4 regions of the Streptomyces sp. 4N509B genome follow, and region 2 is predicted to be linked to each of the others. Evidence: predicted binding sites of a transcription regulator. Region 2 holds the regulator's gene; each other region holds the start of a gene.

Region 1 (4,480 bases), on a different contig from region 2:
CGAGGACAGCGAGGAGATGGCGGCGGACGACCTCGACCGCTGCCGCGTCGGCGCCAGCGACGTGGTCGTGGGGATCTCCGCCTCGGGCCGCACCCCGTACGCGGTCGGCGCCGTTCGCCATGCCCGGACGCTGGGCGCGCTCACGATCGGGCTGTCGTGCAACGCGGGCTCGCCGCTGGCCGCCGCGGCCGAGCACGGCATCGAGGTCGTCGTGGGCCCCGAACTCATCGCGGGCTCGACGCGGCTGAAGGCCGGCACCGCGCAGAAGCTGGTGCTGAACATGATCTCGACGATCAGCATGGTGCGGCTCGGCAAGACCTACGGGAACCTCATGGTCGACGTGCGCGCGTCCAACGAGAAGCTGCGCGCCCGCTCGCGCCGGATCGTGGCGCTGGCCACCGGCGCCACCGAGCAGGTCGTCGAGGAGGCGTTGACGGCGACGGACGGCGAGGTGAAGAACGCGATCCTCGCGATCCTCGGCGGGGTGGACGCGCCCACCGCGGCCCGGCTGCTCGCGGAGTCCGACGGCCACCTGCGGGAGGCGCTGGCGACGGTCGACGGAGACGCGGAGCCCGCCTGAGACCTCGTGCCCGCCCGGGATCCGGGCCCGCCCGGGCCGATCCGGCGCCGATCCGGAGCCGATCCGGAACGGAGCGGAACAGCCGCGAGGGGCGGCACCCCTTCCGGGATGCCGCCCCTCGTTGGGTTCGGCTGGCCGCCGTGGGCGGCCGGACGAGGCTGGACTCAGAAGTCCATGCCCCCACCCATGCCGCCGGCGGCGTCGGCGCCCGCCTTCTCCTTCTCCGGCTTGTCCGCCACCACGGCCTCCGTGGTGAGGAACAGACCCGCGATGGAGGCGGCGTTCTGCAGCGCGGAACGGGTCACCTTGGCCGGGTCGATGATGCCCTCGGCCAGCATGTCCACGTACTCGCCGGTGGCGGCGTTCAGACCCTGACCGGTCGGCAGGTTCCGGACCTTCTCCGCCACGACGCCGCCCTCGAGGCCGGCGTTGACCGCGATCTGCTTCAGCGGGGCCTCCAGCGCCAGCTTCACGGCGGCGGCACCGGTGGCCTCGTCGCCCTCCAGCTCCAGCTTCTCGAAGACGCTGGAGGCCTGGAGCAGGGCCACGCCACCACCGGCGACGATGCCCTCCTCGACGGCGGCCTTGGCGTTGCGCACCGCGTCCTCGATGCGGTGCTTGCGCTCCTTCAGCTCCACCTCGGTGGCGGCACCGGCCTTGATGACGGCCACGCCGCCGGCCAGCTTCGCGAGGCGCTCCTGGAGCTTCTCGCGGTCGTAGTCCGAGTCGGAGGACTCGATCTCGGCGCGGATCTGGTTGACCCGGCCCTGGACGCCGTCGCTGTCGCCGGCACCGTCGACGATGGTGGTCTCGTCCTTGGTGATGACGACCTTGCGGGCGCGGCCCAGCAGGTCGAGCGTGGCGTTCTCCAGCTTCAGGCCGACCTCCTCGGAGATGACCTGGCCGCCGGTGAGGATGGCGATGTCACCGAGCATGGCCTTGCGCCGGTCACCGAAGCCGGGGGCCTTGACGGCGACGGAGCGGAAGGTGCCGCGGATCTTGTTGACCACCAGGGTGGACAGGGCCTCGCCCTCGACGTCCTCGGCGATGATCAGCAGCGGCTTGCCCGACTGCATGACCTTCTCCAGCAGCGGCAGCAGGTCCTTCACCGCGCTGATCTTGGAGTTGACGATGAGGATGTACGGGTCCTCGAGCTCGGCCTCCATCCGCTCCATGTCGGTGGCGAAGTAGGCGGAGATGTAGCCCTTGTCGAAGCGCATGCCCTCGGTGAGCTCCAGCTCCAGCCCGAAGGTCTGCGACTCCTCGACGGTGATGACGCCTTCCTTGCCGACCTTGTCCATCGCCTCGGCGATCAGCTCGCCGATCTGGGTGTCGCCGGCGGAGATGGAGGCGGTGGAGGCGATCTGCTCCTTGGTCTCGACCTCCTTGGCCTGGCCGAGCAGGGCCTCGGAGACCTTCTCGACGGCGGCCTCGATGCCACGCTTGAGGGCCATCGGGTTGGCGCCGGCCGCGACGTTGCGCAGGCCCTCGCGAACCAGGGCCTGGGCCAGCACGGTCGCGGTGGTGGTGCCGTCACCCGCGACGTCGTCGGTCTTCTTCGCGACCTCCTTGACGAGCTCCGCGCCGATCTTCTCGTAGGAGTCCTCGAGCTCGATCTCCTTGGCGATGGAGACACCGTCGTTGGTGATGGTGGGGGCGCCCCACTTCTTCTCCAGCACGACGTTCCGGCCCTTGGGACCCAGCGTGACCTTGACGGCGTCGGCGAGCTGGTTCATACCGCGCTCAAGGCCCCGCCGCGCCTCCTCGTCGAACGCGATGATCTTGGCCATGTGAAGTGGTCCTCCCAGATACGGGGGTGGATTGCTCCGGACCGCGATGGCGCCCGCGACGGACGGCCCACGGCCGAAGCGGCTTCCTGCACCACCTGGCCCGCAGACCTCACCGAACCGGTCCTGGGTTGGGTTGTAGCTGTCACTCTCACCTGTCGAGTGCTAACGCCCATGATTAGCACTCGACCCCCCTGAGTGCAAGCCTGCCTGCCCGGAGGGCAGACGTTGAGGGGTGGCGGTCGGGGGCGCGGCGGGCGCAAGCCTGCCTGCCCGGAGGGCAGTCGTTGAGGGGTGGCGGTCGGGGGCGCGGCGGGCGCGGACGTGTGAGGGCCCCGCTCCCGGTGGCCGGGGGCGGGGCCCTTGATCAGAGTGAGACGGTTGGTGTTTCGGTGTAACGAAGGCTGTGGTGCGGTCGGCGGTCAGGCCGTGACCCGGACCATGTCGGCCTGTGGACCCTTCTGTCCCTGCGAGATCTCGAACTCGACCCGCTGTCCCTCCTCAAGGGTGCGGTATCCGTCCATCTGGATCGCGCTGTAGTGGACGAAGACGTCCGCACCACCGTCTACCGCGATGAAGCCGTAGCCCTTCTCCGCGTTGAACCACTTGACGGTGCCCTGAGCCATTCCTAACTCCCCTATTGCTGGCCCTTTCACGAGACCGCACCTCGCGGACCCGGGTCACACTTCGCAGACCTCACCCCCGGGCGTGGGGGGTGTGCGCCGGAACGCTCGACCGCCGCTGAATGTATCTGGACGTACGCCCAGGGCAACAGGTCATTCGGTCGAGAAAATAGGAATCCTCAGATCGGTCAAATGGCCCATTCTACATGAAAGTTGAACCATTCGATCTGCCAGATCGACGCCAAAGGGACAATCGTTGCGACCATTTTCAGCCCCACTGTTCGCGCGATGTGTCGCGAATTCATATGTGTGTGGAGGCGTGTGACGAGGTATGGCGAGTGTGGCCACTGTATCCCGCTCCACGACAGCACCGTGCCCCGAGGTGGGGGTACCTCGGGGCACGGTGGGGTGGGACAGGGGGCCGGACCAGGGGTCGGCCGGAGGGTCCGGCCGCCGGTCGACCGAGCCGTCGACCGAGCGGTCGACCGACCGGTCGGCGCGCGGTCAGCCGCCGGCGACGGCCGGGATGATCGAGACGCCGGCGCCGTCGGGCGTCGGGGTGTCGAGACCCTGCTCGAAGCGGACGTCGTCGTCGTTCACGTACACGTTCACGAACCTCCGCAGCTGGCCCTGGTCGTCCAGCACGCGGGCGCCGATGCCCTGGTGGTTCTTCTCCAGGTCGGCCAGCACCTCGGCGAGGGTGCCGCCCTCGGCGGTCACCTCGGCGCTGCCGCCGGTGTACGTGCGCAGGATGGTCGGGATGCGGACGGTAACGCTCATGCGAGGCCAGCCTCTCGGAACGACTCCAGGGTGGGACGGATGGTCGCGGTCACGCCCGCCGTCGGGGCCACCGCGTCGAGGGTCTTCAGGCCGTCGCCCGTGTTCAGGACGACGGTCGTCAGCGTGGGGTCGAGGGCGCCGGACTCGATCAGCTTCCGGGTCACGCCGAGGGTCACCCCGCCCGCCGTCTCGGCGAAGATGCCCTCGGTGCGGGCCAGCAGCCCGATCGCGTCCACGACCTGCTCGTCGGTGACGTCCTCGACCGCGCCGCCGGTGCGGCGGGCGATGTCCAGCACGTAGGGGCCGTCCGCCGGGTTGCCGATGGCCAGCGACTTGGCGATGGTGTCGGGCCGCACCGGGCGGACCACGTCGTGGCCGGCGCGGAAGGCCTGCGAGACCGGGGAGCAGCCCTCGGCCTGGGCCCCGAAGATCCGGTACGGGCGGTCCTCGACGAGGCCGGTCGCTATGAGCTCCTTCAGACCCTTGTCGATCTTGGTGAGCTGGGAGCCCGAGGCGATGGGGATCACCAGCTGGTCGGGGAGGCGCCAGCCGAGGGCCTCGCAGATCTCGAAGGCGAGGGTCTTGGAGCCCTCCGCGTAGTACGGGCGGAGGTTCACGTTGACGAAGCCCCAGCCCTCGCCGACCGGGTCGCCGATGAGCTCGCTGCAGAAGCGGTTGACGTCGTCGTAGACGCCGTCGATGGCGACCAC
Region 2 (4,480 bases):
CGTCGCTGGCCAGCTCCCGCAGCTCGTCCGCGAGCGCGCCGGTGTCGACCAGACTCGGCTGTGGCACGATCCCTTGCCCCCTATAGCCCCTCGTAGTCCCCGGGTATGAGATGGGTCACCCTAATGGCTGTCCCGCAGTCCCTGGCGGGCTCGCGACGCCCTGCGACTCCCCTTGCCGCGTTGTCGTCGGTCGCCAGCCTGCAAGGCTGACTCCCTCCTCCGCCTTGCCATCGAAGCCCCAGGACGCCGCTCCCTGATCCACCAGGGACTGCGGGACAGCCATTAGGGTCTGCGCAGCGTGAGACGCCAACTGCCCTGCCATGGTTTCGTCTTGACGTGGGGACCGCTCCCGAGGGGCCGTCGGTTCGGGGGCGCGACGCCGCACGGCGCTCCCCCGCGCCGGGCGGTGTCAGCTCCAGCGGCCGGTGCGGGCCAGGACCACGGCCGCGGCGGCCGTGCCGGCGGTGGAGGTCCGCAGCACCGTGGGGCCCAGGCGGTACGGGCGCGCCCCGGCCTCGGTGAAGGCGGCCAGTTCGGCGTCGGTGACGCCCCCCTCCGGCCCGACGACGAGCACGATGTCGCCCTCCGCCGGGAGCGCGGCCGCCGCCAGCGGCTCGGTGGCCGACTCGTGGAGCACGACGCCGAACGCCTCCCTGGCCTGGAGCCAGCGCGCCACCTCGCGGGTGGTGTGGGCCTCGGCAACGCTCGGGAACCGCACGCGCCGCGCCTGCTTGCCGGCCTCGCGGGCCGTGGCGCGCCACTTCGCCAGGGACTTCGCGCCCCGCTCGCCGCGCCACTGCGTGACGCAGCGGGACGCCGCCCACGGCAGGACCGCGTCCACGCCGGTCTCGGTCATGGTCTCCACGGCCAGCTCGCCGCGGTCCCCCTTCGGCAGCGCCTGCACCACGGTCAGCCACGGCCGCCGCGGCGGCTCGTGCCAGACCCGCGCCACCGTCGCCATGAGGCGGTCGCGGTCCTGGAGCGCGGTGACGGTGCCCGCGGCGCCCGTGCCCTCGCCGTCGGTGAGGACGACGGGCTCGCCGGGCCGCAGCCGCCGCACGGTGACCGCGTGCCGGCCCTCGGGGCCGTCGAGCGTCACGGTGTCACCGGGGCGGGCGTCGCGGAGCGCGTCGGAGACGAAGACGGGTGCGGTGGTCATGGGAGCTTCGGCGATCGTGGACTCGGGCGGCTTCGTCAGCTTCGTCAGCGGCGTCAGCGGCCGTTGAACGCGTCCTTCAGGCGGGAGAACAGGCCCTGCTGCCCGGGCTGGAACTGGCCCTGGGGCCGCTCCTCGCCGCGCAGCTTCGCCAGCCGCCGCAGCAGCTCCTCCTGCTCGGGGTCGAGCTTGCTCGGGGTCTGCACCTCCACGTGCACCACGAGGTCGCCCCGCCCGTTGCTCCGCAGGTGCGTGATGCCGCGGCCGTGGAGCGGGATGGACTGGCCCGACTGCGTGCCGGGGCGGATGTCCACCTCCTCCATGCCGTCCAACGTCTCCAGCGGCACCTTGGTGCCGAGCGCGGCGGCCGTCATGGGGATGGTGACCGTGCAGTGCAGGTCGTCGCCGCGGCGCTGGAAGACGGGGTGCGGCGCCTCGCGGATCTCGACGTACAGGTCCCCGGGGGGGCCGCCGCCGGGGCCGACCTCGCCCTCGCCCGCGAGCTGGATGCGGGTGCCGTTGTCCACGCCGGCGGGGATCTTCACCGTCAGGGTGCGGCGGGTGCGGACCCGGCCGTCGCCCGCGCACTCCGGGCACGGGGTGGGGACGACGGTGCCGAAGCCCTGGCACTGCGGGCAGGGCCGGGAGGTCATGACCTGCCCGAGGAACGAGCGGGTGACCTGCGAGACCTCGCCACGGCCGCGGCACATGTCGCAGGTCTGCGCCGAGGTGCCGGGCGCGGCGCCCTCGCCGTTGCAGGTGCCGCAGATGGTGGCGGTGTCGACCTGGATCTCCTTCGTGGTGCCGAAGGCGGCGCCGTTGAGGTCGATCTCCAGGCGGATCATGGCGTCCTGGCCGCGCCGGGTGCGCGACTTCGGCCCGCGTTGGGTCGCGGTGCCGAAGAAGGCGTCCATGATGTCCGAGAAGTTCCCGAAGCCGGCTCCGAAGCCGCCCGCCCCCGCCCCGACACCGGAGCCCATCGGGTCCCCGCCCAGGTCGTACATCTGCTTCTTCTGCGGATCGGAGAGCACCTCGTAGGCGGTGTTGATCTCCTTGAACCGCTCCTGGGTCTTCGGATCCGGGTTCACGTCCGGGTGCAGCTCGCGCGCCAGCCTGCGGAAGGCCTTCTTGATCTCCTCCTGCGAGGCATCGCGCTGCACGCCAAGGATCGCGTAGTAGTCCGTCGCCACTTAGTTCTCCGCGAGGATCTGTCCGACGTACCGTGCCACTGCCCGCACCGCTCCCATCGTTCCGGGGTAGTCCATCCGGGTCGGTCCCACCACGCCGAGCTTCGCGACCGCCTCGTCACCCGAACCGTAGCCGACGGAGACGACCGAGGTGGAGGTCAGGCCCTCGTGAGCGTTCTCATGCCCGATACGGACGGTGACGCCCGAGTCGGTGGCCTCCCCCAGCAGCTTCAGGAGCACCACGTGCTCCTCCAGCGCCTCCAGCACCGGCCGGATCGTCAGCGGGAAGTCCTGGGCGAAGCGGGTGAGGTTGGCGGTGCCGCCGATCATCAGCCGCTCCTCGGTCTCCTCCACCAACGTCTCCAGCAGCGTGGAGAGCACCACCTGCACCGTGCCGCGCTCCTCGGCGTCGAAGGCGTCGGCCAGGTCCCCCACGAGCCGGGGCACCTCCGTGAAGCGCTGCCCGGCGACCCTGCTGTTGAGCCGGGCGCGCAGGTCGGCGACGGACGCCTCGGGGAACGGCGCCGGGCAGTCGAGGAGGCGCTGCTCGACCCGGCCGGTGTCGGTGATCAACACCAGCATCAGGCGGGCCGGCGCCAGCTGGAGCAGCTCGACGTGACGGACGGTGGAGCGGGTCAGGGAGGGGTACTGCACGACGGCGACCTGGCGGGTGAGCTGCGCCAGCAGCCGGACCGTGCGGCCGACGACGTCGTCGAGGTCGACGGCGCCGGCGAGGAAGTTCTGGATGGCGCGACGCTCGGCCGCCGACAGCGGCTTGACGTCGGCCAGCTTGTCGACGAAGAGGCGGTACCCCTTGTCGGTCGGCACCCGCCCGGCGCTGGTGTGGGGCTGGGCGATGTACCCCTCCTCCTCCAGCGCGGCCATGTCGTTGCGCACCGTGGCCGGGGAGACCCGGAGGTTGTGCCGCTCGGTGAGGGCCTTGGAGCCGACGGGCTCCTCGGTCCCCACGTAGTCCTGGACGATGGCTCGCAACACCTCGAGTCTGCGTTCACTGAGCATGCGCGCACCTCCCGTCCCAGCCGCACGTCTTCGCCTGTTCGTACGCCGCCGCCGTCTGGCACTCATCCCTACCGAGTGCCAACCCCCGGTCCAGTGTACGGCTGGGTAGCAGGGCCGGGGAACGTGCGACCACATGACCGTACCGCGCGACCGGCGCGAACAGGAGAGCGCAGGAGCGCACGTGTTCGCGGGGAGGCTAGTCTGCGGCCGTGACGAGCACGGAGTGGGGGGAGCCCGAGGAGGTGGCCGCCGGGGTCTGGCGGTGGCGGCTGCCGGGGTGGGACGAGACGGTGGGGCTGGTCGCGGGGGACGACGGCCTGCTGCTCGTGGACACGGGACCCGGCCCCGAGGCCGTGGCCGCGCCGGCGCGCTGGGCCGCCGGGAGATCCCGTCGCTCCGCGTCCGTGGCGCGGTGGGCGGCGGTCACGCACCCCCACTTCGACCACGTCCTCGGGGCCACGGGGCTCGGGCCCGAGGTCGAGCTGTACGGGGCCGCGGGCCTTCGATCACGGCTGGTGGCCGCCGAACTGGCGGCGGACGCGGTGGGCAACGGGATGGACGCGTCCCTGGCGGGTCGGCACGCGGCGGGGATCGACGCGGTGGCCGGGCGGTTCCTGGAGGTGTCCGGCCGGCGCGAGATCGCGCTGGGCGCGGACCGGCGCGCGGTGCTCGCGAACATGGGCCCCGGTCACACCCCGTGCGACCTCGCGGTGCTGGTGCCCGCGTCGTCCGCGGGCGGGCCGCCGGTGGTGTTCTGCGGGGACCTCGTGGAGGAGTCGGGCGAGCCGCAGGCGGGCGAGGACGCGTCACCGTCGCGGTGGCCGGCGGCGCTCGACCGGCTGCTGGCCCTGGGCGGCGAGGACGCCCGCTACGTGCCGGGGCACGGGGCCGTCGTGGACGCCGCCTTCGTCCGCGCCCAACGCGCGGCGCTGGCCCGACGCTTCGGCGTCACGCGCTGACCCGGCAGCTCCCGCCGGCCGGCGGGACCTGATCGAATAGGCCCATGCGCAGCCGATCGTACGACCCCGACCTGACGCCGCCGTGGAAGCGGAAGGCGCCCGCGCCCGAGGTGGTGGCGGAGCCCGGTCTGGTGGTGGAGGAGGTCACCACCGGGTAC
Region 3 (4,480 bases), on a different contig from region 2:
CTGAGCGACGTTCGGCAGAACGCGCGGGGAGGACGCGCGCTCAGTGCGCGTGGCCGTGCCCGTGGCCGTGGCCGCCGGACTCCGGCTCCTCCTCCTTCTTCTCCACCACCAGGGTCTCGGTGGTGAGCAGCAGGGAGGCGATCGACGCCGCGTTCTCCAGGGCCGAGCGGGTGACCTTCACCGGGTCGATGACGCCGGCCTTCACCAGGTCGCCGTACTCGCCGGTGGCGGCGTTGAAGCCCTGGCCCTTCTCCAGCTCGCCCACCTTGGAGGTGATGACGTAGCCCTCCAGGCCGGCGTTCTCCGCGATCCAGCGCAGCGGCTCGACGGCGGCGCGGCGGACGATCGCCACACCCGTGGCCTCGTCACCCTCGCGGCCGAGGCCGTCGGCCAGCACCTTCGCCGAGTGCACCAGCGAGGCGCCACCGCCGGCGACGATGCCCTCCTCCACCGCGGCGCGGGTGGCGGAGATGGCGTCCTCCAGACGGTGCTTGCGCTCCTTCAGCTCCACCTCGGTGGCGGCGCCGACCCGGATCACGCACACGCCGCCGGCCAGCTTCGCGAGGCGCTCCTGGAGCTTCTCGCGGTCCCAGTCGGAGTCGGTGCTCTCGATCTCGGCCTTGATCTGGGCGACCCGGGCCTCGATGTCCTCGGACTTGCCGGCACCGTCGACGATCGTGGTGTCGTCCTTGGTGATGGTGACGCGGCGGGCGGAGCCCAGCACGTCGAGACCGGCCTGGTCGAGCTTGAGGCCGACCTCCTCGGAGATCACGGTGCCGCCGGTGAGGGTGGCCATGTCACCGAGCATCGCCTTGCGGCGGTCGCCGAAGCCGGGGGCCTTCACGGCCGCCGAGTTGAAGGTGCCGCGGATCTTGTTGACCACGAGGGTGGACAGGGCCTCGCCCTCGACGTCCTCGGCGATGACCAGCAGCGGCCGCGAGGAGCCGGCCGCCATGATCTTCTCCAGCAGCGGCAGCAGGTCCTGGATGGAGGAGATCTTGCCCTGGTGGATCAGGATGTACGGGTCCTCCAGGACGGCCTCCATCCGCTCCTGGTCGGTGACCATGTACGGCGAGAGGTACCCCTTGTCGAAGGCCATGCCCTCGGTGAAGTCGAGCTCCAGGCCGAAGGTCTGCGCCTCCTCGACGGTGATCACACCGTCCTTGCCGACCTTGTCCATCGCCTCGGCGATCAGCTCGCCGACCTGCTTGTCCTGGGCGGACAGCGCGGCGACGGCGGCGATGTCCTCCTTGGAGTCGATGGGGCGGGCGGAGGCGCGCAGGTCGTCGGCCATGGCCGCGACGGCCGCGTCGATGCCGCGCTTCAGACCGGACGGGGAGGCGCCGGCGGCGACGTTGCGCAGACCCTCGCGGACGAGCGCCTGGGCCAGCACGGTGGCGGTGGTGGTGCCGTCACCCGCGATGTCGTTGGTCTTGGTCGCCACCTCCTTCACCAGCTGGGCGCCGAGGTTCTCGTACGGGTCCTCGGTCTCGATCTCCCGGGCGATGGTGACGCCGTCGTTGGTGATCGTCGGAGCGCCGAACTTCTTGTCGATGACGACGTTGCGGCCCTTGGGGCCGATGGTCACGCGCACCGTGTCGGCGAGCTTGTTCACGCCGCGCTCGAGGGCGCGCCGCGCGTCCTCGTCAAACTTCAGGATCTTCGCCATGGGTCGTGTCCCCTAGTCCCTCTGGTTCCCTCTGGTCCCTGTGGTCCGTGTGGTCCCTTGTCGCTGCCTGCTGTCCGCGCCCGGCCCGCAACGAGGGCCGCGCCCCAGCCCCAGCCGTCCGGGGAACCGGACGCGGGCCCGGGGCGCGGTGTGCTTCTGGGCTTGCGCCTGTCGCGCTCGTGCTACGAGGCGATCACTTCTCGATGATCGCGAGCACGTCGCGGGCCGAGAGAACGAGGTACTCCTCGTTGTTGTACTTCACCTCGGTACCGCCGTACTTGCTGTACAGCACGATGTCGCCGACCTTGACGTCGAGCGGCAGGCGGTTGCCGTCCTCGAAGCGGCCCGGGCCCACGGCCAGGACGGTGCCCTCCTGGGGCTTCTCCTTGGCGGTGTCAGGGATGACCAGGCCCGAGGCCGTGGTCTGCTCGGCGTCGAGCGGCTGGACCACGATGCGGTCCTCAAGAGGCTTGATGGCAACCTTGGAACTGGTGGTCGTCACGATCCGACCTCCCCCTTCGGAGATCTCGCGGGGTCTTGGTGTCAGGAACGAACGGCGACCTGGTGGACCCGTCGTCGCGGGTGCCGGATCCGCCCATCGCACGTTGGCTGGCACTCCTCTATGGAGAGTGCCAGCGTCGAGACTAGGCCGCCGTTAGCACTCAGTCAACTAGAGTGCCAGGCGCCCGGGGCGTGGCGCGGCTGACGCGGGACGGCGCGCGCCGGTCGGACGCACCGGGCTCCACGGTCACACGCGGGCTCACGCGGGCGTTCGCGTGGCCGCCCGCCGCCGCTCACGCCCTTCCCACGGCGACACGCCCGCCCCCCGACATCCCGACACGCGCCGACGCGCCGCGGCCCGGGATCCGTCCGGGCCTGACCCGCGCGGGGTGTCACGGCGCGTCAGGGCAGCTCAGGCGGCTCAGGGCAGGTAGTCCTCAAGGCGCGCGACGGAGAAGCCCTGTCGGGTGACGGTGTCCACCAGCCGGCGCAGCATGTCCGTCATGTCCCCCTCGCCGCCGTCGTCCCACTCACCCTTCCCCCGGAAGTGGGTGAGGATGATGTCCCCCGGACGCAGCTTCCGGTCCGGGTACGCCCACTCGATCCGGTCGGCGAACGCCTCCTGCGTCCACAGCGGCACCACCTCCACCCCACAGGCCGCGGCGGCGCGCAGCGTGTCGCGGTCGTAGGCCCCGTACGGCGGGCGGAAGAGGGTGGGCCGCTCGCCGATCTCACGTTCGAGCCGTTCCTGCTGGTCGCAGATCTCACGCTTCTGCTCCGCGTAGCCGAGCGTGGGCATCTCCAGGTGGTTGACCGAGTGGTTGTGCATGGCGGCGCCGTCGGCGTGCGCCTCGCGGAAGTAGCCGTAGTCCTCGCCGACGGAGTCGTGGCTGAGGAAGCCGGAGAACGGGATCTGGAGTTCGCGCAGCATCCGCAGCAGGTCGGGGTCCTTCTCGGCGCCGTCGTCGATGGTGAGGAACACGACCTTGTCGTCGGTCGGGACGCGGGTGATGACCGCCGGCAGACCCTCGCCCCTGACGTGGCCGGGCTCGGTTCTCAGCGGGCGCAGGTCCTCGGCGTCGGGCGGGTCGGGGGGGATCAGCGGGGTGCGCCGCAGGCCCCAGGTCTCGACGGCGGCGACCCGACGCTTCTCGGCGCGCGCGAGCCGGTCGGCGTACGCGGAGAGCGCGCTGGCGGCGTTGCGTGACGCGATGCGCGCCCGTTGACGCGACACGTCGAGCGGGAGGCTCGCCGACCGCGCGGCGGGGGCGAAGGGCGGCAGGGCGTCCAACGCGTAGGGCACGGGCGGCAGCGCGGGGCCCTCGGCGGCCGTGCGGGCCAGGGGCTGGGCCACGGGGGCGAGGTCGGGCCCGTCGAGGGACGCCTGACGGGCGTGGACCGCCCCGATGCCCTGGAGCGTCGCCGCCCAGGCCACGAGGAGCGTCGCGGCCCGCCGCAGCACGCCCCGGGCACGGCGGGCGGCATGAGGCCGGTGCCCGCGTGAAGCATGACGATCATTTTGTCCTATTTGTAGGATAATCCTCATGATTCGGGATGCTGCCATCCCCGGAGGGCGCTCCCCGGCAGCCCGCCCCGGACGTCCCGGCAGAATGACCCGCGTGGCCGCATCCCCCTCCCCGCCCCCCGGCGCCCTCCCCCAGCTGCTGACCCCGACCGGCCAGCAACTCCTCGCAGAGCTGCGGGACCTCACCCCCTCCGACGAACTGGCCGCCGCCACCCGCCTGCGCCGCCACCACCCCGCCGAGCTCGTCACCGCCGCCATCGCCCAGGCCCGGCTGCGGCAACGCGCGGTGGCGAAGTTCGGCGCGCCGGACGCGGCGCGGATGTACTTCACGGCCGACGGCGTCGAACAGGCCACCCGCGCTCCCGTCGCCGCGTGGCGGGCGCGGCGCCTCGCGGCGCTCGGCGTCCGCAGCGTCGTCGACCTGTGCTGCGGCGTCGGCGGCGACGCCATCGCCCTGGCCCGCGCCGGGCTGACCGTCCTCGCCCTCGACCGCGACCCGCTGACCTGCTCCGTCGCCGAGGCCAACGCGGCGGCGCTCGGCCTGGCCGACCGCGTCACCGTCCGCCGCGCCGACGCCGCCGAGCTCGGGGACGCCGACCTCGCCGGCCAAGACGCGCTCTTCGTCGACCCCGCCCGGCGCGGCGCGCGCGGCCGCACCTTCGACCCCGAGGCGTACACCCCGCCCCTCTCCCTGGCCGTCGACCTGGCCCGCCGGGTGCCGGTGGCGGCGCTGAAGGTGGCCCCCGGCCTGCCGCACGCGGCGATCCCGGCCGAGAGCTCCGAGG
Region 4 (4,480 bases), on a different contig from region 2:
CCCGAGCCGAACATCTCCGACAGGCGTCCGGCGGTGACGTGCCGGCGGACGTCCATCTCCCAGAAGCGGTCCTGGGCGTGGACGTAGCCCTGGGCGCGGAAGAGGTCCTCGGCGGAGTCGGCGTACAGCTGGGGGATGCCGTTCGCGTCGCGCTTGACGGTGACGGGGGCGGTGAGACCGTCGAGGGTCAGCTCGCCGCTGACCTGCGGGAAGGACGCCCGGACCGTGCTCACGCTCCAGTAGGCGCCGTAGCCGAGGCCGGCGAGCAGGAGCATGACGACGACGATCACGATCAGACGAGCGCGTCGCCTGGGCCTTGGCTTCGTGGCACGAGGCATCGGGTGTACGTCCTTTGGGTGCTTCCCGGGCGGCACGGCGGTTGAAGGCAACCATAGACATACGCCCTGAGGGGTGAGCCTACGGGGAGTCACGCGGCCAGGTCACAGCGTTCATATGCTGGTAAATTCTCCGCAAAGCAGGCGAATTTGATCGAGCCCGACCGGGTTCGTGCGTGACCACGCGGCACGGTCCGGCGGCGCGTGACGTGACACGTCACGTGGCCACACGTGGGACCGCGGGCGCGGACGCGCGCGCACGGGCCCGCGCGCGGGTACGCGTACGGGAAGGAGTGCGGGCAAACGTGCACACGTGCGGGCACACGTACCCGTACGGCCCACCCCGAGCCCCCGAAACCCGAGCCCCCGAAACCCGAGCCCCCGCGACCCGAGACCCGAGGGAGGAACGCCGCTGACCGTCGAACGCCTCAACGTCCTCCTCCTCGCCGGCGCGCTCGTCCTGCTCGTCGCGGTGGTCGCCGTGCGCGTGACCACCCACAGCGGGCTGCCCTCCCTGCTCCTCTACCTCGCCATCGGCATGGGCCTGGGCGAGGACGGCCTCGGCGTGGAGTTCGACGACGCCGAGCTGACACGGGTCCTCGGCTACGCGGCGCTCGTCGTCATCCTCGCCGAGGGCGGTCTCAGCACCCGCTGGCGCGACATCCGCCCCGGCATCCCCGCCGCGGGCCTGCTCGCCACCGTCGGCGTCGGCGTCAGCGTCCTGGTCACGGCCGCCGGAGCCCACCTCCTCGTCGGGCTCAGCTGGGAGACGTCGCTGGTGCTGGGCGCCGTGCTCTCCTCCACCGACGCCGCCGCCGTCTTCTCCGTGCTGCGGCGGGTGCGGCTGCCGCGCCGGCTCTCCGGCGTGCTGGAGGCCGAGTCCGGCTTCAACGACGCCCCCGTCGTCATCCTCGTCGTCGCCCTCTCCGAGACGCACCCGCGCGGCGAGGAGTGGTGGGTGATGATCGGCGGGATGGTGGTGGAACTGGCCATCGGGCTGGTGGCCGGGCTCGTCGTCGGGCGGCTCGGCGTGCTGGGGCTGCGGCTGGTCGCCCTCCCCGCCGCCGGCCTCTACCCGATCGCCGTGCTGGCGCTGGCCGTGCTGGCGTACGCGGGCGGCGCGCTCGCCCACGGCTCCGGCTTCCTCGCCGTCTACGTGGCCGCGCTCATCCTCGGCAACGCCCGCGGCCTGCCGCACCGGCCCGCGGCGCGCGGCTTCGCCGACGCGATGGCGTGGGTGTCGCAGATCGGGCTCTTCGTGCTGCTGGGGCTGCTGGCCGACCCCTCCGAGCTGTGGCCGGACCTGTGGCCGGCGGTGGTGGTCGGCACGGTGCTGTCGGTGGTGGCCAGGCCGGTGGCGGTCATGGTGTGTCTGGTGCCGCTGCGGTGGAGCTGGCGGGACCAGGCGATGCTCAGCTGGGCCGGGCTGCGGGGCGCGGTCCCGATCGTGCTCGCCACCATCCCCGTCGTGGCGGGGGTTCCCGAGAGCGAACGGATCTTCGGGATCGTCTTCGGTTTCGTCGTGGTCCACACGATGCTCCAGGCCCCCGCCCTGCCCTGGGTGGCGCGGCGGCTGCGCCTCGTCGGCGAGCTCGACGAGGCGGAGGACGTCGACATCGAGTCCGCGCCGTTGGAGCGGCTGCGCGGACATCTGTTGTCCGTGTCCGTCCCGCGGGGGTCGCGGATGCACGGCGTGGAGGTGGCGGAGCTCAGGCTGCCGCAGGGAGCCGCGGTGACCCTGGTGGTGCGGGACGGCAGGAGCTTCGTGCCGCAGCCCTCGACGGCCCTGCGGCGCGGGGACGAGCTGCTGGTGGTGGCCACCGACCCGGTGCGGGACGCGGTGGAGCGGCGGCTGCTGGCGGTGAGCCGGGGCGGCAAGCTCGCGCGCTGGCTGGGACAGGGCGGGGGCAGCACGGGGCTGCGGGGCTGAGCTGGCGGTGTGGACGTCGGTGTGGCCGACGCTGTGAGGGGGTGGGCGGCCGGCGTGAGTAGACGCAGGGGGTAGGAATGTTGCACGATGGAGCGTCGTTAGCACTCCCACACCCAGAGTGCCAGGAGGAATGACGTGCCGACGTACCAGTACCAGTGCACCGCGTGCCAGGAGGGCATCGAAGTGGTGCAGAAGTTCACCGACGACTCCCTCACGGAGTGCCCCAGCTGCCAGGGGCGGCTCAAGAAGGTGTTCTCGGCGGTCGGCATCGTCTTCAAGGGCTCCGGCTTCTACCGCAACGACAGCCGTAACACCTCCTCCTCCCACACGGGCGGTTCCGGCAGCAACGGCAAGGCGTCGGACAAGGCCACGGGCAAGACGGGCGACAGCTCCTCCTCGGGTTCGTCCGGGTCCTCGGGGTCCTCCGGGTCCGGCAGCTCGTCCTCGACCTCGTCCTCCTCGTCCTCGTCCTCGTCCTCGACCAGCACCGCCTCCGCCGCATGAGCGCGCCCGCCGCGCCCGCCGAGGGCGCCGCGGCGGCCGACATCGGCGTCATCGGCGGCTCGGGGTTCTACTCGTTCCTCGACGACGTGACCGAGGTCACCGTCACCACGCCCTACGGGCCGCCGAGCGACTCGCTGTTCGTGGGCGAGATCGCCGGCCGGCGGGTCGCCTTCCTCCCCCGCCACGGCCGCGGCCACGGCCTGCCGCCCGCCCTCATCAACTACCGCGCCAACCTCTGGGCGCTCCGCTCGCTCGGCGTCCGCCAGGTGCTGGGTCCCTGCGCGGTGGGCGGGCTGCGCCCCGAGTACGGCCCCGGCACCCTGCTCGTCCCTGACCAGCTGGTGGACCGCACCCAGGGCCGGGCGCAGACCTTCTTCGACGGGTTGCCCCGCGAGGACGGCCAGCGTCCGAACGTCGTGCACGTCACCTTCGCCGACCCGTACTGCCCGGTCGGCCGGAAGGCCGCGCTGGGTGCCGCGCGGGACAGCGGCTGGGAGGCGGTCGACGGCGGCACGATGTGCGTGATCGAGGGCCCTCGCTTCTCGACCCGCGCCGAGTCCCTCTGGCACGCGGCGCAGGGCTGGTCCGTCGTCGGCATGACCGGCCACCCGGAGGCCGTCCTCGCTCGCGAGCTGGAGCTCTGCTACACCTCGCTCGCCCTCGTCACCGACCTGGACGCGGGCGCCGAGGAGGGGGAGGGCGTCTCCCACGCCGAGGTGCTGGCGGTCTTCGCGCAGAACATCGACCGGCTGCGCACCGTGCTGTTCGACGTGCTGGCCCGGCTTCCGGAGAACGGCGACCGCGACTGCCTGTGCGCGACGGGTCTGGGCGGCCAGGACCCGGGCGTCGAACTGCCCTGACGCCCCCGAGGCCCGGCGCCTGACCCTTGACGGCGGCGACGGCCGGACGGCCGTTTCCGGTCCGCCACCGACCTCGCCACCGACCCCACCCCGCCACCGCTCCCTGTCGCTGCCGTCGTTCGGCTTCCGGTCTGTTCCCGAAAGCCCGGCCGGTGGAGGCGGGGCTGGGCGGGGTTCTCACCCGTCGGGGTGACGCCGTTGTCCACAGCCGCGGCCCCGTCCACGGGCCGCTGCGGTCCTCGCCGCGTCACGGCAGGGTGGGGGCATGAAAGCCGTCCACGCGCCGCGGCGCCCCGCCTCCCCGCCCCCGCCCTCCCCGAGCTCCGCCCGCACGTCGCCCGCGTCGGCGGTGCCCGCGTTCCGGCCGGTGACAGCCTCCTCCTGCATGGGCGGCGGGTGGCTTCGGCGCCGCGTGCGGCGCGCGGTGCGGCGCGGCCGGCGCACCCTGGCCATCCCTCTCGTGCTCGCCGCTGTCACGCTGGTCGTCGTCGGTGCGCACTGGAGCGCCGGCGAGCCGCGGCGAGGATCCGCCGGCGCCGGGCTCGCCGACGGATCGGCGCGTGACGGCGCGCGCCCCGCCCGGTCCGAGCCCGCCGGAGGCGAAGGTCCCGGCTCCCTGGTGGCGGCGCCCGTCCGCATCGGCGACCCGGCCGCGGCGCGTCTCGTGCGGCCGGGAGACGTCGTGGACGTCCTCGCGGCCTCGCCCGAGCGGGCGGCGGCGCGCGTCGTCGCACGTCGGGCCCGGGTCGCCGAGGTCCCCGACGGGCGGTCGGCCCCGGGTGAACGGGGCGCGTTGCTGGTCGTCGAGGTGTCGCCCGCCACCGCTGCGAAGCTCGCCGGAGCCGCCGTCA

The links. Region 2 encodes HrcA, which represses chaperone genes, less so after heat shock. Its sites were predicted from a motif close to TTNGCACTCNGNNNNNCNGAGTGCNAA; they were not measured.
Region 1: a site for HrcA is predicted at 2,546-2,572, ahead of groL (chaperonin GroEL). Genes of this name have one in related genera too.
Region 3: a site for HrcA is predicted at 2,325-2,351, ahead of groES (co-chaperone GroES). Genes of this name have one in related genera too.
Region 4: a site for HrcA is predicted at 2,364-2,390, ahead of ACTWP5_RS21070 (FmdB family zinc ribbon protein). Genes of this name have one in related genera too.

Annotation. Positions count from the first base shown of each region.
Region 1 is NZ_JBQQBZ010000003.1:50,652-55,131, forward strand. Features, by position in the region: gene murQ (N-acetylmuramic acid 6-phosphate etherase) at 1-580, shown strand, start outside; gene groL (chaperonin GroEL) at 745-2,370, opposite strand; gene ACTWP5_RS04570 (cold-shock protein) at 2,790-2,993, opposite strand; gene ACTWP5_RS04575 (MoaD/ThiS family protein) at 3,495-3,770, opposite strand; gene thrC (threonine synthase) at 3,767-4,480, opposite strand, start outside.
Region 2 is NZ_JBQQBZ010000006.1:45,606-50,085, reverse strand. Features, by position in the region: gene ACTWP5_RS08975 (hypothetical protein) at 1-67, opposite strand, end outside; gene ACTWP5_RS08970 (16S rRNA (uracil(1498)-N(3))-methyltransferase) at 410-1,159, opposite strand; gene dnaJ (molecular chaperone DnaJ) at 1,213-2,346, opposite strand; gene hrcA (heat-inducible transcriptional repressor HrcA) at 2,347-3,363, opposite strand; gene ACTWP5_RS08955 (MBL fold metallo-hydrolase) at 3,573-4,322, shown strand; gene ACTWP5_RS08950 (DUF3097 domain-containing protein) at 4,367-4,480, shown strand, end outside.
Region 3 is NZ_JBQQBZ010000022.1:16,457-20,936, forward strand. Features, by position in the region: gene groL (chaperonin GroEL) at 41-1,669, opposite strand; gene groES (co-chaperone GroES) at 1,863-2,171, opposite strand; gene ACTWP5_RS19945 (polysaccharide deacetylase family protein) at 2,592-3,632, opposite strand; gene ACTWP5_RS19950 (THUMP-like domain-containing protein) at 3,781-4,480, shown strand, end outside.
Region 4 is NZ_JBQQBZ010000024.1:12,450-16,929, forward strand. Features, by position in the region: gene ACTWP5_RS21060 (penicillin acylase family protein) at 1-338, opposite strand, end outside; gene ACTWP5_RS21065 (potassium/proton antiporter) at 748-2,265, shown strand; gene ACTWP5_RS21070 (FmdB family zinc ribbon protein) at 2,401-2,769, shown strand; gene ACTWP5_RS21075 (S-methyl-5'-thioadenosine phosphorylase) at 2,766-3,629, shown strand; gene ACTWP5_RS21080 (hypothetical protein) at 3,895-4,480, shown strand, end outside.